Regions from separate parts of the Bowmanella denitrificans genome, predicted to be linked through region 1. Evidence: predicted binding sites of a transcription regulator. Region 1 holds the regulator's gene; each other region holds the start of a gene.
The links. The regulator FNR, encoded in region 1, switches genes on or off when oxygen is low (the NO sensors DNR and NnrR bind a similar motif). The targets are predictions, from matches to a motif close to TTGATCTAGATCAA.
Positions count from the first base shown of each region.

Region 2: ABD028_RS13765 (OmpW/AlkL family protein) is a predicted target of FNR. The motif match lies at 3,670-3,683, and genes of this name have one in related genera.
Region 3: ABD028_RS20480 (YgaP family membrane protein) is a predicted target of FNR. The motif match lies at 2,187-2,200, and genes of this name have one in related genera.

Region 1 covers NZ_BAAAEI010000006.1:213,453-219,296, forward strand. Annotated here, with positions in the region: gene ABD028_RS03935 (heavy metal translocating P-type ATPase) at 1-1,941, shown strand, start outside; gene ccoS (cbb3-type cytochrome oxidase assembly protein CcoS) at 1,941-2,114, shown strand; gene ABD028_RS03945 (sulfite exporter TauE/SafE family protein) at 2,107-2,781, shown strand; gene fnr (fumarate/nitrate reduction transcriptional regulator Fnr) at 2,865-3,590, shown strand; gene uspE (universal stress protein UspE) at 3,691-4,626, shown strand; gene ABD028_RS03960 (DUF4112 domain-containing protein) at 4,738-5,100, shown strand; gene ttcA (tRNA 2-thiocytidine(32) synthetase TtcA) at 5,172-5,844, shown strand, end outside.
Region 2 covers NZ_BAAAEI010000015.1:34,853-40,696, reverse strand. Annotated here, with positions in the region: gene ABD028_RS13775 (TonB-dependent receptor) at 1-1,951, shown strand, start outside; gene ABD028_RS13770 (tryptophan halogenase family protein) at 2,063-3,574, shown strand; gene ABD028_RS13765 (OmpW/AlkL family protein) at 3,745-4,449, shown strand; partial or broken gene ABD028_RS23290 (methyl-accepting chemotaxis protein) at 4,585-5,268, shown strand; gene ABD028_RS23285 (CZB domain-containing protein) at 5,293-5,670, shown strand; gene ABD028_RS13755 (M14 family metallopeptidase) at 5,677-5,844, opposite strand, start outside.
Region 3 covers NZ_BAAAEI010000028.1:17,657-23,500, forward strand. Annotated here, with positions in the region: gene ABD028_RS20465 (tetratricopeptide repeat protein) at 1-477, opposite strand, end outside; gene ABD028_RS20470 (MalY/PatB family protein) at 557-1,684, opposite strand; gene ABD028_RS20475 (response regulator) at 1,699-2,130, opposite strand; gene ABD028_RS20480 (YgaP family membrane protein) at 2,290-2,508, shown strand; gene ABD028_RS20485 (hypothetical protein) at 2,551-2,742, opposite strand; gene ABD028_RS20490 (DUF2884 family protein) at 3,012-3,788, shown strand; gene ABD028_RS20495 (NAD(P)-binding domain-containing protein) at 3,835-4,638, shown strand; gene ABD028_RS20500 (sodium-dependent transporter) at 4,677-5,844, opposite strand, start outside.

The sequences.
Region 1 (5,844 bases):
ATTAATGCCATTGAAAAAATAGGTTATCACGCTCAGCCCTTTCACCCCCAGCAGCAGGAAGAAAACTTTAAAAACACCGACCGAGCTTATCTGAAACGTATCGGCCTGGCGGGCTTAATGACCATGCAGGTCATGATGATTGCCATTGCATTGTATTTCGGTCTATTCGGCAATCTGGATGAGGACATCCGCGAGTTTATGCACTGGATAAGCCTGGGGCTTTCCATACCCGTCGTGTTTTATTCAGGGGCGGTCTTCTATCAGGGCGCCTGGCGGGCCCTGCGCAGCGGCGGTGTGAATATGGATGTGCCGGTCAGTATTGCCATTTGGGTGTTGTTTATTGCCAGTGCCAAGGCCACCGTTCTTGCCCGGGGCGAAGTGTTTTTTGAATCTGTGTGCATGTTTATCTTTCTGCTGCTTATCAGCCGTTTTCTGGAGCACCGGGCAAGACACAAAGCCGCGCAAATCTCTGCCAATATGAGCAAATATATCCCGGTCACTGCCACCCTGGTAGAACAAGGTAACACCCGGGATATACTGGCCAAACTACTTAAAACGGATCAGACCGTACTGGTTAAACCTGGTGAAACGATTCCGGTGGATGGCCAGGTGCTGGATGGTCATAGCCATGTTGACGAATCCATGCTGACCGGTGAGTTTGAGCCGGTGACTAAAACACCAGGGAGCGAAGTGTATGGCGGCGCACTGAATCAGAGCGGCACATTAACCATAAGGGTATTAAGGCCACTTAAAGAAGCCATGGTAAACCAGATCCTGCGCTTGCAGGACGAAGCGCTGCTGAATAAGCCAGCTATTGCGCAATTAGCAGACCGAATTTCCAGCTATTTTGTACTGGCGGTATTGCTGATCTCTGCCCTCACCTTCTGGTTCTGGCACGCGCAAGGCAATGCCAATGCGTTTTGGATTATGGCATCTGTGCTGGTCGCCACCTGCCCTTGTGCTTTGGGGCTTGCCACGCCTTCGGCCCTGACCAGTGCCATGGCCAGATTAAATCGCCAGGGGGTTTTATTAAAACGCGCAGATTTATTAGAGGCCCTATGTGAAATAGATACCCTGGCTTTTGATAAAACCGGGACTCTCACCGAGGGGAAATTCAGTTTGCAGCAGACCATTAATCTGTCGGCGCACAGTGACGAAATGTTGCTACGTTTAGCCGCCGCGCTGGAAAGCTATTCTGAGCACCCATTGGCTAAAGCTTTTGCCCCTTACGCCGGAACGTTAGCCGAAAACGTGCAGGTCATGCCTGGCTTTGGCCTGATCGGCTGGATTGATGGTCAGGAATACCGGATTGGTAGCCAGCACCTTATGTCTCACCCAGTGCCGGATAGTCTGAGTGCATGTAATGTGTTGCTGGCCGACCGAAATGGCATTTTGGCGGGCTTTGTCTTGACCGACCAGATTCGCCCCGATGCTGCTGCGATGCTAAAGCAACTCAACCACTATCAACATTGCATTATCAGTGGCGACAATCAGCAAAATGTTAGCAAAATTGGCCAGGCATTGCAGATTGATAGGTTATATAGTCAGTGCAAACCAGAGCAGAAACTCAAAAAGATGCAGGAATTACAGCATCAGGGACAGCATGTACTGATGATGGGGGATGGCATTAATGACGCCCCAGTGCTGGCCGCTGCACAGGTTTCAGTAGCCGTTGGTGGTGCGACCGAGTTAGCTAAAAATGCCGCTGATGTTATTTTAATTAAGCCTTCTTTGACCCTGTTACCGGTGTTATTCAATATGGCTAAACGCAGCAGGGCCAAGATAAAGCAGAACATGGCCTGGGCATTGGGTTATAACCTGTTGGTGCTGCCACTGGCCGTTTGCGGTTATTTAACCCCTTGGTTGGGGGTAGTTGGTATGTCGCTAAGCTCTATTATTGTGGTAGCCAATTCTGTTCGACTACTTAAGGCCGATTCCTAATGGGCATTTTATATATCCTTATTCCCCTTGCGATTGTGATTGTCACTATCGCCATCGTGATTTTTTTCTGGGCAGTAAAGTCCGGACAGTTTGACGACCTGGAACGTCAGGGCCACAACATTCTGTTCGATGATGACAAACCCTCGGGCGGGGATAAAAACCAGCGTGACTGATCTGACGCTGCTTTCTGCACTTCTTATTGGTCTGGCAGGCAGTGTGCATTGCGTTGCGATGTGTGGTGGCATTGTCGGTGCACTGAGTTTTTCTATTCCCAAAGATCGTTCCCCTTTGCCTTTTGAGCTGGCCTACCATAGCGGTAGACTTGCCAGTTACAGCCTGGCTGGGGCGATAACCGGGGGGCTTGGTCAGCTTTTCAGCCATCAGATTGCGGGCGGCATGGCTATTTTGAATTTGCTCAGTGGCTTGTTTCTGCTGGCCCTGGCGCTGTATATCGGCAATTGGTGGCGCGGCTTGTCTTGGTTAGAAAAACAGGGAGCTAAGTTGTGGCGACCGGTTGCACCGCTGTCTAAACGCTTTATTCCGTTTAAAAGTCCGGCATGGGCGCTGCCTTATGGATTGATCTGGGGGTGGTTGCCCTGTGGTTTAGTGTATTCCAGTTTAACCTGGAGCCTGGCAGCCGGCAGCGTCCATCAGGGCGCACTGTTGATGCTGATGTTCGGGCTTGGAACTCTGCCAGCCCTGTTGACCCTGGGGCGTTTTAGTCAACAATTACGGCCTTTACTGGCACATCCGCGTAGCAAACAGATTATTGCGGTGTTGTTAGCGATCAGTGCCCTGTGGCTGCTTTTATCGCCCTATGTGATGGCAGTTGAAGCCTGACCCTGAAGTTAGTTGATTTCGCTTACACCTATGCCAAAAAATGCTAAGCTAGCCATCTGTCTGGCCATTTATCTATAGCCACAATGAATCAACACCGCGAATGTACCATCAGTTGTCAGAATTGCAGCATCAGTCAGTTGTGTTTGCCTTTTACTCTGAATGAGAAGGAACTGGATAAACTCGACAATATTATTCAGCGTAAGCGGCCATTTCAGAAAAATGAACGATTGTTCCAGTCCGGGGATAAGTTAAACAGCTTGTTCGCGGTGCGCTCCGGCTCTTTTAAGAGTTTCGTATTGGCCTCTGACGGAGAAGAGCAAATTACCGCTTTCCATTTACCAGGGGATATCATTGGGTTTGATGCTATTCACAACCAACAACATAAAAGCTTCGCGCAGGCGCTGGAAACCTCGATGGTATGTGAAATCCCCTTCCAAACCATGGAAGCCTTGTCTGGCGATTTACCGAGGCTGAGACAACAGATAATGCGCTTGATGAGCAATGAAATCCTTGCAGATCAAGATATGTTTATGTTGCTTAACAAACGCACCGCTAACCAACGACTGGCGCATTTTTTGGCGCATCTGGGTGACCGTTACCATCAACGCGGCTTTTCCGGCAGCCAGTTCCGTCTCAGTATGACCCGTGCGGAAATTGGAAATTACCTGGGTTTAACCGTAGAAACCATCAGCCGCCTGCTAACCAAGTTTCAAAAGCAGGGCCTGATAAAAGTAGATGGCAAATTTATTACCCTGGTACAACCTGCTCAGCTTAAGGAAGTGCAGGACAGTTCCGCGACGACTAGTTAAAAACTTTCCCCTTCGGACTTGATCTAACGCAATCATACTGATTGGATAGAAATGTAGTTTGTACATAGACTAAACACATTGGATCTGCCGGAGGAGATGGATGATTAATTATAAAAAATTGCTGGTCGTCATTGACCCTACCACTGAACAACAGAAAGCTTTAAAAAGAGCGGTACTGATAGCGGGTAAAACCGGCGCAAGCATTACTGCTTTTCTGTCCATTTATGATTTCTCCTACGAAATGACCACTATGCTGTCGGTGGACGAACGCGAAACTATGCGTCAGGCCGTGGTGGACGACAGAACGGAATGGTTGACCGAATTGCTGTCGGAGCAGATAGACGACCCATCATTGGCTGTTGATGCAAAAGTGGTATGGCACAATCGGCCATTTGAAAGCATTATTTATGAAACCATTGAACAGCAGTATGATCTGATCATTAAAGGTACCCATGAACACAGCGGGTTAAAGTCAGTGATCTTTACCCCTACCGACTGGCATTTAATGCGTAAAGCCCCCGTTCCTGTATTGCTGGTGAAAGAACATGACTGGCCTGAACAGGGACAGATACTGGCTGCGGTCAATGTTGGTTCAGTAGACACAGAACATGCTTCGTTGAATCAGAAGGTTACTCACACGGCGTTAGATTTTGCCCGCACCCTCAACGGTCAGGTTAACCTGGTGAATTCTTATCCTGGCACGCCGGTAAATATTGCCATCGAAATTCCTGAATTTGACCCTGCCAGTTTTAATCAATCGGTGAAAAACCACCATATCGATGCGATGAAAACCTTTGCCAGTACGCATGGTATTGATATGACCCATTGTTATGTGCGCGAGGGCTTACCTGAAGATGTGATCCCCACTGTGGCAGAAAAACTGGATGCTGAACTGGTGGTTATTGGTACCGTAGGACGACATGGTATTTCTGCAGCATTGATTGGCAATACCGCTGAACATGTTATCGATATGCTCGATTGCGATGTTCTGACGGTTAAACCTGACGGCTTTGTCAGCCCATTGCAACAAAAGTAAGTTAATCTTCCCTACGGCCCCATTGTTGTATGCACAGCAATGGGGTATCCGATTCCTGCTGCTTGGCAGCGTCAATTTACAGCCCGCTACTCAAGATAGGTTGAAATTAGAATGGCGTCGCAAAATCACCAGCGTTTACTTAAAAGTGCCAGATCCTGGGCCAATTGGAGTGACAGTGCATTCAGCTTATTTGGTATCAGATTCGGCTGGGACTTTATTATAGGACTGATCCCAGGTCTGGGTGACGTTATCAGCGTGCTGATTTCAATGAGACTGTTAATCGTTGCACGCGCACTGGGTGCCCCGCTGCGTTTGCAGCTGCGCATACTGGTGAACTTATTGTTAGACTTTTTTGTCGGTCTGGTACCTATCATTGGGGACGTGCTGGATGTGTTTTTCCGAGCCAATCAGATGAATCTGCGGCTACTGGAGAAATGGTATAACACCAACAGGATTGCCCAATCCAAGATGTAAGCCAAGCATCAGCAGAGCTGTAACTTGTGCGTTATGCAGGTATAATCCCGGCCTCATTGCAGAGGTACCCCATGACGCGATTAGAAGATTTAACCGCTAAACAGAAATACGCTTTCAATAAACTCCAGAAACGACTGCGCCGCTGCGCGGGGAAAGCCATTGACGATTTCAATATGATTGAGCATGGCGATAAAGTTATGGTGTGTTTGTCTGGCGGCAAAGACAGTTATGCGATGCTGGATATTCTGCGTTATCTGCAAAAAGTGGCACCTATTCAGTTCGAACTGGTGGCCGTCAATCTTGATCAGAAGCAACCTGGATTCCCTGCTCATGTATTGCCGGCCTACCTGGACAGCCAGGGCGTTGACTATAAAATCGTCACCGAAGACACCTACAGTATCGTTAAGGAAAAGATCCCCGAGGGCAAAACAACCTGTTCGCTATGTTCCAGATTAAGACGTGGCATTCTTTATCGTACCGCCACAGAGTTGGGCGCCACCAAGATTGCCTTGGGACACCACCGTGATGACATGCTGGAAACACTGTTTCTCAACATGTTTTATGGCGGAAAATTAAAGTCTATGCCACCTAAGCTGGTTAGCGATGATGGTAAGCAAATGGTCATTCGCCCTCTGGCGTACTGCGCTGAAAAAGACCTGGAGCGATATGCAGAGTTAATGGAATTTCCAATTATTCCCTGTAATCTTTGCGGCTCTCAGGAGAATCTGCAGCGCAAAGTCATCA
Region 2 (5,844 bases), on a different contig from region 1:
GTTTGACCGTAAAGATGTGCGCCATGGCATTACCGTGGGTGGACTGGGTAATGCCAATACCTTTGACTTGTCTAACGTTACGGCCGCTAACGGCGTTGTAACCGGGGCTACCGTCAGTCTGACCGATCCTAAAACCACCTTTGATTCCAGCCCATGGTTTGAAGCGCGTAGTGAAGATCAGTCAACGGTGGCCGATACCGACAGCTATGGCCTGAACCTGGAATGGAAAATAGACGATACCCAACAGCTTACTGTTGATATAGCACGCAGTGAAGGCACCAAAACCCGTAAAGACCGCTTGGTGACCATGCACGCTTATGACCTGACTTATGCTGGTAACGATTTAGTGGCTTGGGAAGAAGCGGCTGGTCAGTCGTTTACTTATCAGAGCAATGGCGAGGAAATACCAACCGCCAGTTTCTCGGGGGTGAATTTCACCGACCTGGATACTATGCGTATGTCCCGTTACGAGGAATACCCGCATTTGTATACCGATGAAGTCACCAGCTACAAGGTGGACTATAAAAAGTATGTAGAGCTGGGACCTATTACCTCGTTCGAGGTGGGCGCGCGTATCTCTGAGCGTGAATTTAATTCTGACCGCGGTACCTTCCTGTATGGTGCCCGTGATGGTCAGTTTAATGGCTACTGTGCAGACAATCTGTCCGATATTGACTGTATGCCACAGGATCTGGACGGTTTTGTGTCTGTTGAGTCGGTTACTGGCGCTCCAGACCACTTTGTTGTAACGGATTTTGACGGCCTGGCCAGCAGTATCTTCGGGGCCGGCAACTATGCCGGTAAAAAGGTGTTCAGCCGTGACTGGACCTTTGTGGAATCAGGTTTGTTGACCGAGAAAGTTGATGCTTACTACCTGATGGCCAATCTGGATACTCAATGGGGTGATGTGGCGGTAACCGGTAACATCGGTGTGCGCTATGTGAAAACCGATGTGAAATCCAGCGGTGTACAAAACGTGGGCGCAGGCAATGGTTCATCCATTACCGATGATGTGGGGGTGACTCAGGACAACTACGATTACGTCAGCTATGGCCCTGAGTATTCAGACACTCTGCCGTCTTTAAACCTGAACTTCCAACTGACCGACAACGATGTCGTGCGTTTTGCCGCAGCCAAAGTGATGGGACGGCCGCCCGTTGGCCAGTTGAAAGGTGGCGCTGGTTCCTGGAACGACCAGAATGCTAACGGTGAAACCCAGTACAACGTGTGGACCAAAGGTTCCCCTTATCTGGATCCATTCCGTGCTACGCAGTTGGACTTGTCATATGAGCATTACTTCGAAGATGGTGGTGCAGTCTCTGCTGCGGTGTTCTGGAAAGACATTGAAAGCCTGGTAGAGAAGCAGTTCTTTGATCCGTCGCAGACCGGTCAGGCCTTCTTTGACAATCTGGGCATTGAAATTCCTGCCGGTCAGGTAGCGGGTGCCTTTGAAACTTTCGTCAATAACGACAAAGGCGGCTACATCCGCGGTTTCGAACTGGCTGGCACGACTACCTTTACTGATTTACCGGGTATTTTTGCCGGTCTGGGTATTACCGCCAGCTACTCCTATACCGAAAGTGAGACTGAAATCAGCGGTGGTAACCTGTTTGGTCAGAATCTGCCTCTGCCTGGTTTGTCTAAAAACGTTTGGAGCACCACGGCATTCTGGGATATCGGCAGCTTCAGCACTCATATAAACGTACGTTATCGTGACGAGTTTATCCTGAATATGCCGATCCCAGGCAGTTCAACACCGGTTGAAGCACAGGATTACCTGACCATGGATGCCCAGGCCTCTTATGCCTTCGGTAATGGTCTGGAAGTGGTCATGTCGGTGAGCAACCTGACCGATGAGCCTAATGTGATTGCCTACGATCAGCCTGGCGTACTGGGGGAGTTTACCGAGTTTGGTCGCCAGTATTACTTAGGTTTCAATTACAAATACTAAGTTGAATGTAGCCCGGGTAACCGGGCAGATGCCAGTCGCCCGCTTCTGGTGGGCGATTTTTTATCTGGTAGCCGCTATGCTGAGCAGGTACAGAAGTAGAAGGTAAATCCCATGACGCAAAGCATTAACAGAATCGTTATCCTTGGCGGTGGTACCGCAGGCTGGATTGCCGCTAATCTGATGGCGACCCATTGGGCAGACAAAGGAGTGGAGATCACCCTGGTGGAGTCACCGGATATTGGCATTATCGGTGTGGGCGAAGGTTCCACTCCACCGCTTAAAGGCTTTATGCAGACGATCGGTGCCAAGGAAAGCGAGTGGATGCCAGCCTGTAATGCCACCTACAAAGTGGGTATAACCTTTAAGGACTGGTCGGTAAAACCCGGCTTTAGTCAGTATGTGCACCCGTTTTTGTGTCAGCCTGACCAGTTTACCGCGCCGGCGTTTTTTCATAATAGTTTTCTGCGTCGTAAAGGCGTTGATCTGGAAGGCCATCCGGATCATTTCTTTCTGACCACTGAACTGATCCGGCAAAAGCTGGCGCCTCTGGCACCGCCGAATTTTCCCTTTGAAATTAACTATGGCTACCACTTCGACTCCGGCTTGCTGGGCCAGTACCTGGCACGTTTTGCGGCTGGCAAGGGAGTGAAACACCAATATGCGACAGTGACTGAGGTGTTGCTGGACAGTGCCGGTAATATCGATTGTCTGGTCACCGACAGTGGCGACAAGATCAAAGGCGACTTCTATGTTGATTCAACCGGCTTTAAGGGGCAGTTGATCCAGCAGGCCTTAAAAGAGCCATTTTTAAGCTGTGCCGACAGCCTGTTCAATGACTCGGCCGTGGTGTTTGCTACCGAAGCGGATCAGGATATTGCCCCGCATACCGTGTCAACCGCCCTTAAATATGGCTGGGCCTGGCGTATACCGCTGACCAATCGAGTAGGCAATGGTTACGTGTATAGTTCGGCTTTTGTGGATCATGATCAGGCAGAGACCGAGTTTCGCTCGCACTTAGGCTTGCTGGATAAAGACACGGAAGCACGTCGTCTGCAATTTAAGGTGGGACGGGGGGCGCGCCACTGGGTCAAGAACTGTCTGGCGGTGGGCTTGTCGCAAGGCTTTATTGAACCACTGGAAGCCACTGCTCTGGATATGGTGCAGGAAACTGTGGTGCGTTTTATCGAGGCCTATAACCAGGGTAATGGCAGCGACCAGCATCGCGAGGCCTTTAATCAGCGCATCAGTAATCGATTTGACGCGGTACGCGACTATATTGTTTGCCATTATCGCATTAGCTCCCGCACCGATAGCGAATACTGGCGTGCCTGTGGCAGCAACGAGAAGATCTCCATGTCACTGCGTTCCATTCTGATGTCCTGGATGGCGGGCAATAACATTACCGATGAGCTGGAAAAACAGAAGCTGGATGCCTATTTTCCTAATGTCTCCTGGAACTGCTTACTGGCGGGCAAAGGTATTTACCCCAGTCAGGAACAACTGAAGCCGGGCAGTGAGCTGGCTAACCAATATAAGATTGATGGCATTCAGCGCTTTATTCAGGGTTGTGCCATGAACTTCCCACCGCATATGCAAGCATTGGCCCAGCTCAGGGCGGGGTAAATCTATCTGCCAGCCAGGCGGCTGTGCATTTCATTTGATTTGGATCATAACAAAGGCGCTTAGGCGCTTTTGGCCCTGCTGGCGAGCTGAAAAACTTGATCTCAATCAGATTATTGCAGGCCATGTAGCAGCACAATCCTCACCAGACACACAACACTCTGGAGAGAAATATGAAGTCTCTGTTTACCACATCCGCCCTGATGGCTGCTATGTTTGCCCCGGCCGCGCTGGCCAATTTTCACGTCAATGTTGGCGCCATCAATGTCAATCCTAATGCCGACAGCACCTATCTGAATGTGGTGGAAAGCGTGGCGGGATTGCCACAGAACTCAAGTAAATTGGATGTAGACAGCAATACCCAGCTTGGCCTGACATTTGATTACGACCTGAACGACAACTGGACACTGGAGCTGATTGCGGCCACACCGTTTTCCCATGATATCAGCCTGGACAGCTCAGTCGGCGCAGTTGATGGTCTGGCCGTAGGTGAAACCAAGCATCTGCCGCCCACCTTGTTGATGCAATACCACTTTATGGACAAGCAACAGGCATTTCGCCCCTTTGTGGGACTGGGCCTGAACTACACGCTGTTTTTTTCTGAAAAGGTTAGCCCGGCGCTGAAGAACGTACTGGTATCCACCGGGGCCGCTACCGCGGGAGATGATGTGAGTCTGCACCTGGATGATTCATTTGGTGTGGCGGTACAGGCCGGTTTTAACTACAAACTGAATCAGAACTGGGGTGTGCATGCCATGGTGGCCTGGGCCGATATTGATACCGATGCCGAAGTGCGGGTTAATGGCACCAGCGTCCAACCGGTAACAGTGAATATCGACCCAATGATCTTTATGCTGGGTGCCCGCTACAGTTTTTAAGTTCCCAACCTCCCTGGCGGAGCTGGCGGTGTAATCACCGCCTTTTTTGTTGTTATGGCCATGTTAAATTCATAGCGAGAATCCTATAAAGCCATTATTCTCAATGCTATCCAGGAAAAACGAGAACAATAACCCATGTTTGTTAAAGCCAGCAGACTGACCGATTCACAATCCGAAGTGGAACGCCTCAAACAACAAAATCAGGAACTGCAGGCACAACTGCTACAGGCCCGAAGTCAGAGCGACGCTTTGCAGCATCAACTGGATGAAAAAGCACGGGAAAAGCACGACTTGGGTGTGATGCGTATGGCCGTCAATGGCATGAATCCCTTGTCAGAGATTCGCGAAAGGGTGGCCGAACTGGCCAATCATATGCTTGAAGAACGAGATAATATTATTAGTTCTTCTGCTATCTATGACCAATCTTCGGCCAATATGGCAACCTTATTGAGCGGTCTTAACAAAGTTGACCAGGAAGTTAAGCTGACTCATTCCGGTATTTCCCGGCTGCGTGGAGTAGCTCAGGAAATCACCAAGTTTGTCAGCATCATTAATAATATTTCTGAACAGACTAACCTGCTGGCATTGAATGCGGCTATTGAAGCGGCCCGTGCCGGGGAACAGGGCCGCGGTTTTGCCGTGGTTGCCGACGAAGTCAGGACGCTGGCCCAGCGGGCGGGGGAAGCCAGTGCGGAAATTGCCAAGCAGGTGGCTGATATCGATAAAAGCACCCTGGAAGCCGATAACAATATTTCCAGCACGCTGAATCAATGTTCGGAGATGCTGGATACCGCCACAGAAACCGCGAAGTCGCTGGAAAGTCTGATTGATCATTCCCGCTCAATGCATGCCACTATTACCGACGAAGCCATGGCCAGTTTTATCGAAACCGTGAAGCTGGATCATATGGTGTGGAAACAGGTTATTTACCGGCGCTGGTTGAATAATCAATCCGCCAATGGCGAGGTTTCCGATCACCATCAATGTCGATTGGGTAAATGGTACTATCAGGGCGATGGGGCGGCGAACTTCCGCCACCTGGACAGCTATGCCAGCCTGGAAAAACCCCATGCAGCAGTGCATAAGGGGGGATTGCAGGCCCTGGAAAAACTGGTGGCGGGCGATATGCAAGCGTCCATCAGTGCCCTGAAAAGTATGGAAACGGCCAGTGACGACACAATTAAAATCCTGGCCAGAATGGGGCAGCAGATCGGTAAATAGGTTTGCTCAGGTGCTGTATCGGTTCAGCACCTTGCCCTGTTCGAGATCAATCAATAATCCCTGAATAACAGCCATCTGCCGGCCGTCTTGGTGTTCGAGAAAAAATATCGCCGGCCCGTTTTTATGTGGTTTGGGTTGCGATGACAAGGTGGTTTTTATCGCCAGCGGCAGTGT
Region 3 (5,844 bases), on a different contig from region 1:
GTCATACGGGCTGCCATAGCCTTCGATAAACAGTTCTGCCAGACGGATCTGCGCTTTCAGATTACCCAGGCCAGCCGCTTCGCGCAAAAACACCACGGCTTTTTGCTTATCCTGTTGCACCAGTTTGCCCAGTGCGTAATAGCGCCCCAGTTGTTCCAGCGCCTCGGGCAGCCCCTGCTGGGCCGCCTGTCGCATATAGTGTATACCTCGCTCAGGATCGGCCTTAACACAGACTCCCCAGGCCAGCATATCGCCCCATAAGAATTGGTAGGCGGGCACCATCAATGTCTGCGCTCTGGCTTCAATATCTTGCACCAACTGGCATTTATCTAGCACCACCCGATCTAAATGGGTGTTGTCACGGATAAGCGCAATCAACTCGTCCTGTGAATAAAGCTGCACAGCTTTGAGCTCTTCCTCAGCCTGAACAGAGAGGCATAATGACAACATCAGGGGCAAAGCAGCCAGGGCTTTCATCTTCAATCCTCTTGTGGGTGTGTTGTCTGTATCGGCCCGTCAACTGGATGCTGAAGAACGGATTCCATCAGAATCAGCCTTACCCTTTTAGTCTGGCAACGGCCTGCTCAAGGTAACTGCGCGGACAACCAAAGTTAATCCGGAAAAATCCCTTGTCGCCAAAGTCGACACCCGGCGAGGGACCCACCCCTTTTTCTTCGCACCATTTCTGCGGATTATCCTCCTCCAGCCCGCGGGCATCCACCCAAGCCAGGAAGGTAGCCTGAGGCTTAAGCAGACGCAATCCGTCTATTTTGTTGATTTCCTGCATCAGATAATCGCGGTTACCACGCAAATAATCGAGCTGCGCCTGATACCAGTCATCACACAAGGTAAATGCAGCCTCTGTTGCAAACAATCCCAGCACATTGACCCAAGGCACTATCCCCATGGCAGCCTGGACAAACTGCTGCCGTACTTTGGCATCAGGAATAACCGCAAAAGACGCACCTAAGCCAGCAATATTGAAGGTCTTACTGGCGGCCATCAGGGTAACTGAATGATGTTTTAAACTTTCCAGCTTGCTGGCAGGAATATGCAATGCCTGCTCATCCAGAATCAGGTCGCAATGAATTTCATCAGAACACAACATCAGGCCATGACGCTGACAAATATCTGCCACTCGCTCAAGTTCAGCCTCACTCAGCACCGAACCCACTGGATTCATAGGGTTGCATAAAATCAAAAGCTTGGCCTTAGGATCAGCGGCTTGCCGCTCCAGGCTTTCGAAATCCAGTTGCCAGCGACCTGACTCTTCAATGGTTGGGATATCTACCCGTTGTAATTGGTTCAGTGCCGGAGCGGCTAAAAGTGGCGGATAGTTGGGTACTTGAACTAAAACCTTATCACCAGGCTGGCAATAGGCCTTGCAGGCCACATTGAAGGCTGGCACAACACCAGGGGTCCAGACAACCCAGTCTGATTCTATCTGCCAGTTATACTGGCGACCCAGCCAGTGCACAATAGCTTGTTTAGCCGGTTCATACTGCGCCGGCAGCGTATAGCCCAACAGACCATGCTCAACCCGGTTATGCAACGCATCCAGAATCGGCTGAGCACAGCGAAATTCGCTGTCTGCCACCCACATAGGCAAAATGTCGCGGCCCTGATACTTGTTCCATTTAAATGAACAGCTTTGGCTGCGGTCGATAATCTGATCAAAATCCATAGGGCTCTCTTTTCTCATTCATTTGATGGGTCACGATAATCCCGTTGCAGTTTTTCACGCAGTACTCGCGCCAGTTTTTCCTGCAACTCTTTTCTGGAGAAAGGCTTGGCAATAAATTCTGTGACACCGGCTTTAAGTGCTTCGACTACGTTTTCGCGGGTAGCGTCGCCGGTAAGCATCAAAAAAGGTGTTTCAGGCTGCAACTGACGAAATGCGGTCAGGAATTCCAGCCCGCTCATGGTTCGCATATGCCAGTCGCAGACGACCAAGTCGTAGTAGCCGCTTCCCACCTCGTTAAGGTGGTTAAGGGCAGGCACCCCGTCACCGAAAAAACTGATTTCAGCAAAGTTCATATCACGCAACAGGTGCCCGAGCAGCTCCTGGGTAATGCCGTCATCCTCCAGCACCAGCGCATTCAAAAGTACAGCACTGATCTTTACGTCCATCCTATTCTCCTAATTTAGAGGGCTACTATATGCCCGCGACCGCGAAGGAAACAAATTTGATCTGGAACAATTTATTGCCTTCTGGAATTTGACGGACATCAATGTCCAATTTTTGTGCAAAGAAGACAATGATGCCATCAATCGGACGGAGAAAAATCAATGAAAGACAATGATAATGTTGGCGTTCTGGATACAGCCGTACGTTCAGTTTTGTCCTGTATCCTGTTGGCAATGGCGGTAGAGGGGATATTTTCAAATACAACCAGCGCAATTCTGGCCATTGCGGGTTTGCTGCTGTGGACCACCGCATCCAGCGGTATATGCCTGGTCTATAAACTGTTGGGCATTGACACCTACCACAAACCGGCAAACCACTAAAAACAAATAAGGCGCTCAAAGCGCCTTATTTATGTATCTTAATTAAATGGCGTAGCTGAATAAAATACAGAGTACTAAACCAGCCACACCAAAAAAGCCGTATTCGACCTTTTCTTTCATTTCAGCGTCAACTGTTACAGGTTTGTGGATCATGGCCATAATGATGCTGCTAAAGCCCAATACGAAAGCTAACAGTGCCAAGCCAAACAGCAAGGCTTCAATCCAGTTGCTCATAGTTCACCCCAAGTTACATTCAAGCTGTGCTTATTATGCATCAAAACAAGAGGATAAATCAGTGTGTTAGATCAAATTTTTAGCCACCGGTTGCAAGCGCTTCACATCGACAGTTAGTGAATTTTGTTAACTTTTAGCAAAAATCGCTAAATCCACCTCTTACCTACTCCACCTGAAAAACATAAGCATCTGTTAACTATGAATTTATTCCATTGGCACAAGGGTTGCTGAAGCAATACCGAAGGCAAAGCCCAATAGAGGATAAATCAATGAGAACCTTAGTCGCTGCCACAGCCCTGTTTTTTTCCACTGCCAGCATGGCCAATGACTGCAATATGAACCTGCATGGTGAGATGGAGTTGAGTCATGGGCAACTTACCCTGCACTTGCCCGATGACAAGCTATTGCACCTGGATGGCCATAAAGCACTATTAAACGGTCAGGAAATGCACTTAAGCCATACTCAGTTAAACATGCTGAATCAATACCATCAAAACGTTAATGATCTCGCTCCTAAAGTAGCGGGTATTGCTTTGGATGCGGTGGCCTTGGCTAATGAGGGGGTTGCAAAGGCATTTAATCAATTGCTGGGGGAAGACAACGAACTGGTTGCCGATCTGTCATCAGAAATTGACGCCTTGCGTATTAAGCTGCACCAGGAATTCTACGCCGACGACGGTAGCATCAGATTTAACTCGGCCAACTTCGACAATGGCCAGTTTCTTGGCGAAGATTTTGAGTCGGAGTTTGAACAAAAACTGGAAAAACTGGTACAGCGTTCCATGGGCAGTTTGATGATCGCCATTGGTAAAGAAATGCTGTTCAGTGGCGGCGATATGCAAGCATTCGAGAAACGTATGGACAGATTTGGCGAACAGTTAGAAGCCGATATGGAAGTACGCGCGGCGGGCATTGAGGCACAGGCACAGACTCTTTGCTATGACCTGAGCCAGCTGGATAGCCTGGAAAATCAAATCAGCAGTAGCATCCCCCAGCTATCGGGCCTGAATATGATCGAAGTTTCCGAGTCCAAATATTCCATGTAAGCTCGGCTTTATCTTTCTCCCTGGGCGGCGTAAGCCGCTTTTTTATATGCACAAAAAGATCGGAATCTGTGGCTGCGGCTGGCTGGGCTTGCCACTGGCCATGCAGCTAAAAGCCAATGGTTATACCGTGCTGGGCACCGCCAGAAATAAAGACAAACTGAAATTCATGGCAGAGCAAGGCATTCAGGCTTTTGAATATTCACTCGGCGCGACGCTGCCCTGGTCAGTCGCCCCCCCCGATGTACTGGTGATAAATATTCCGCCCGGACGCCGGGAGTTTGATGAAGTTAGATTTATCGCAGCCATGACCGCCTTGGTTAATCAGGCACTGGTACAGAAAAGTCACATCCTTTTTATCAGCAGCACCTCGGTATACGGGGAGGTGAGCGGGGAAATATTCGAAACCACCCAGGCTCACCCTGTCACGGCATCGGCTAAGGCCCATGCCGTCATTGAGCAGCAAGCATTACAAGGTAGCGGCACAATACTTCGCTTGGCAGGGCTAACCGGTCCAGCCCGTCACCCGGTGCAACATCTCAGCGGCAGAGTTTTAGAAAAAGGGCAGCAGCTGGTCAATCTGGTGCATCAGCAGGATGTTATCACGGCGATAAAAGCGATTATCGTTCAGCAGCTTTGGCGGCAGACGTTCCACCTTAGTGCCACTGAGCACCCCAGCCGCGCAGAATTTTACACCTGGGCTGCCATGGCAGCAGGATTAGCAGTTCCGCAGTTCAGCCAGGAGAACAATGCCGATGCGGGGCGTTGGATCAATGCCTCTGCAACCCTGGATAAACTGGGGATCACGCTGCAATACCCCAGCCCGTATGATATGCCGATAGAGATTGGCTAAACATCAAGGCAGCCAAAGCTGCCTTGATGTCAGTTAACTCAGAACAGCAGATTTTTTCCGAAAAACACCGTCGATACGGTATTAACGAAAATCACCGCCAGAATCACCGGTATAAAAGTACCTAACGAGAAGTTCACATATTTCTGCAGCAAAGAGCCGGCAAAGGTACTGTTACCCTGGCTGATCTCTGCATCAAAATTCTGTTTTTTCCATTTGTAGATCACAAACAGGCACAGCAAAAATCCGTTCAGAGGTAGAATTGTTTCATAGAAAATGTCGTACACCACGTCAAAAAATGACTTGTTCAGCGGCATGCCCGACGCATTCAGGCCGTATGCAGTCAGGTTGGAAAATATCTCCACCCGGCCAAAAGACAGGGCGCTGACAATCGCCAGCAGAATCATCGCGCCACCCAGAGAATATAGGGCCTTGCGACGGCTGACACCTTTACCGTCCATCAGGCTGGCAACCGGCACTTCAATAATGGAAACCAGTGAGGTTAACGCAGCAAAAAACACTAACAGAAAGAAGAAACTGGCGATAAAGGATGCACCGAAATAACCAATGTTGGCTTGCAGCGCCAGGAAGATCTTCGGCAGGAATGTAAAGATCATACTGATACTGGACTCAGACAGGGTGCTAAGCTGCACATCCGGATTAAAAGAGAATACCGCTGGCAGAATCAACAAACCTGAGCAGGCGGCCACCAACAGTGACAAACCTGCCACCATTTTCCCTGCCTGCACAATATTGTTCTCTTTTTGAATATAAGAGCCATAGGTAATCAGAATCCCCATCGCCAGGGACAAGGAAAAGAACGCCTGAGCCAGGGCACCGTTCAACACTTTACCTGTTACTTTGTCAAAATCCGGCACCAGGAAGAATTTAACTCCCAGTTCAGCATTGTCCAGGGTAAGCACATACAGAACCAAGGCTATCAACATCAGAAACAGCAGCGGCATCAGAACCTTAGCCGCTTTCTCAATCCCCTGTTTTACCCCTCCTTGTAAAATCAGGAAGGTCAGGGCAATAACCACCGCCATATAAATAAACAGTTCATTACTGTTGATAAAAACACCAAAGCTTTCCGGTGCAGCCAACAGGTCGAGTTGCCCCATAACAGACTTGGCCAGATAGCCAAAAATCCAGACCGTGATGACCAGATAAAACACACCGATCATAAATGGCGTTAATACCGACAACCAA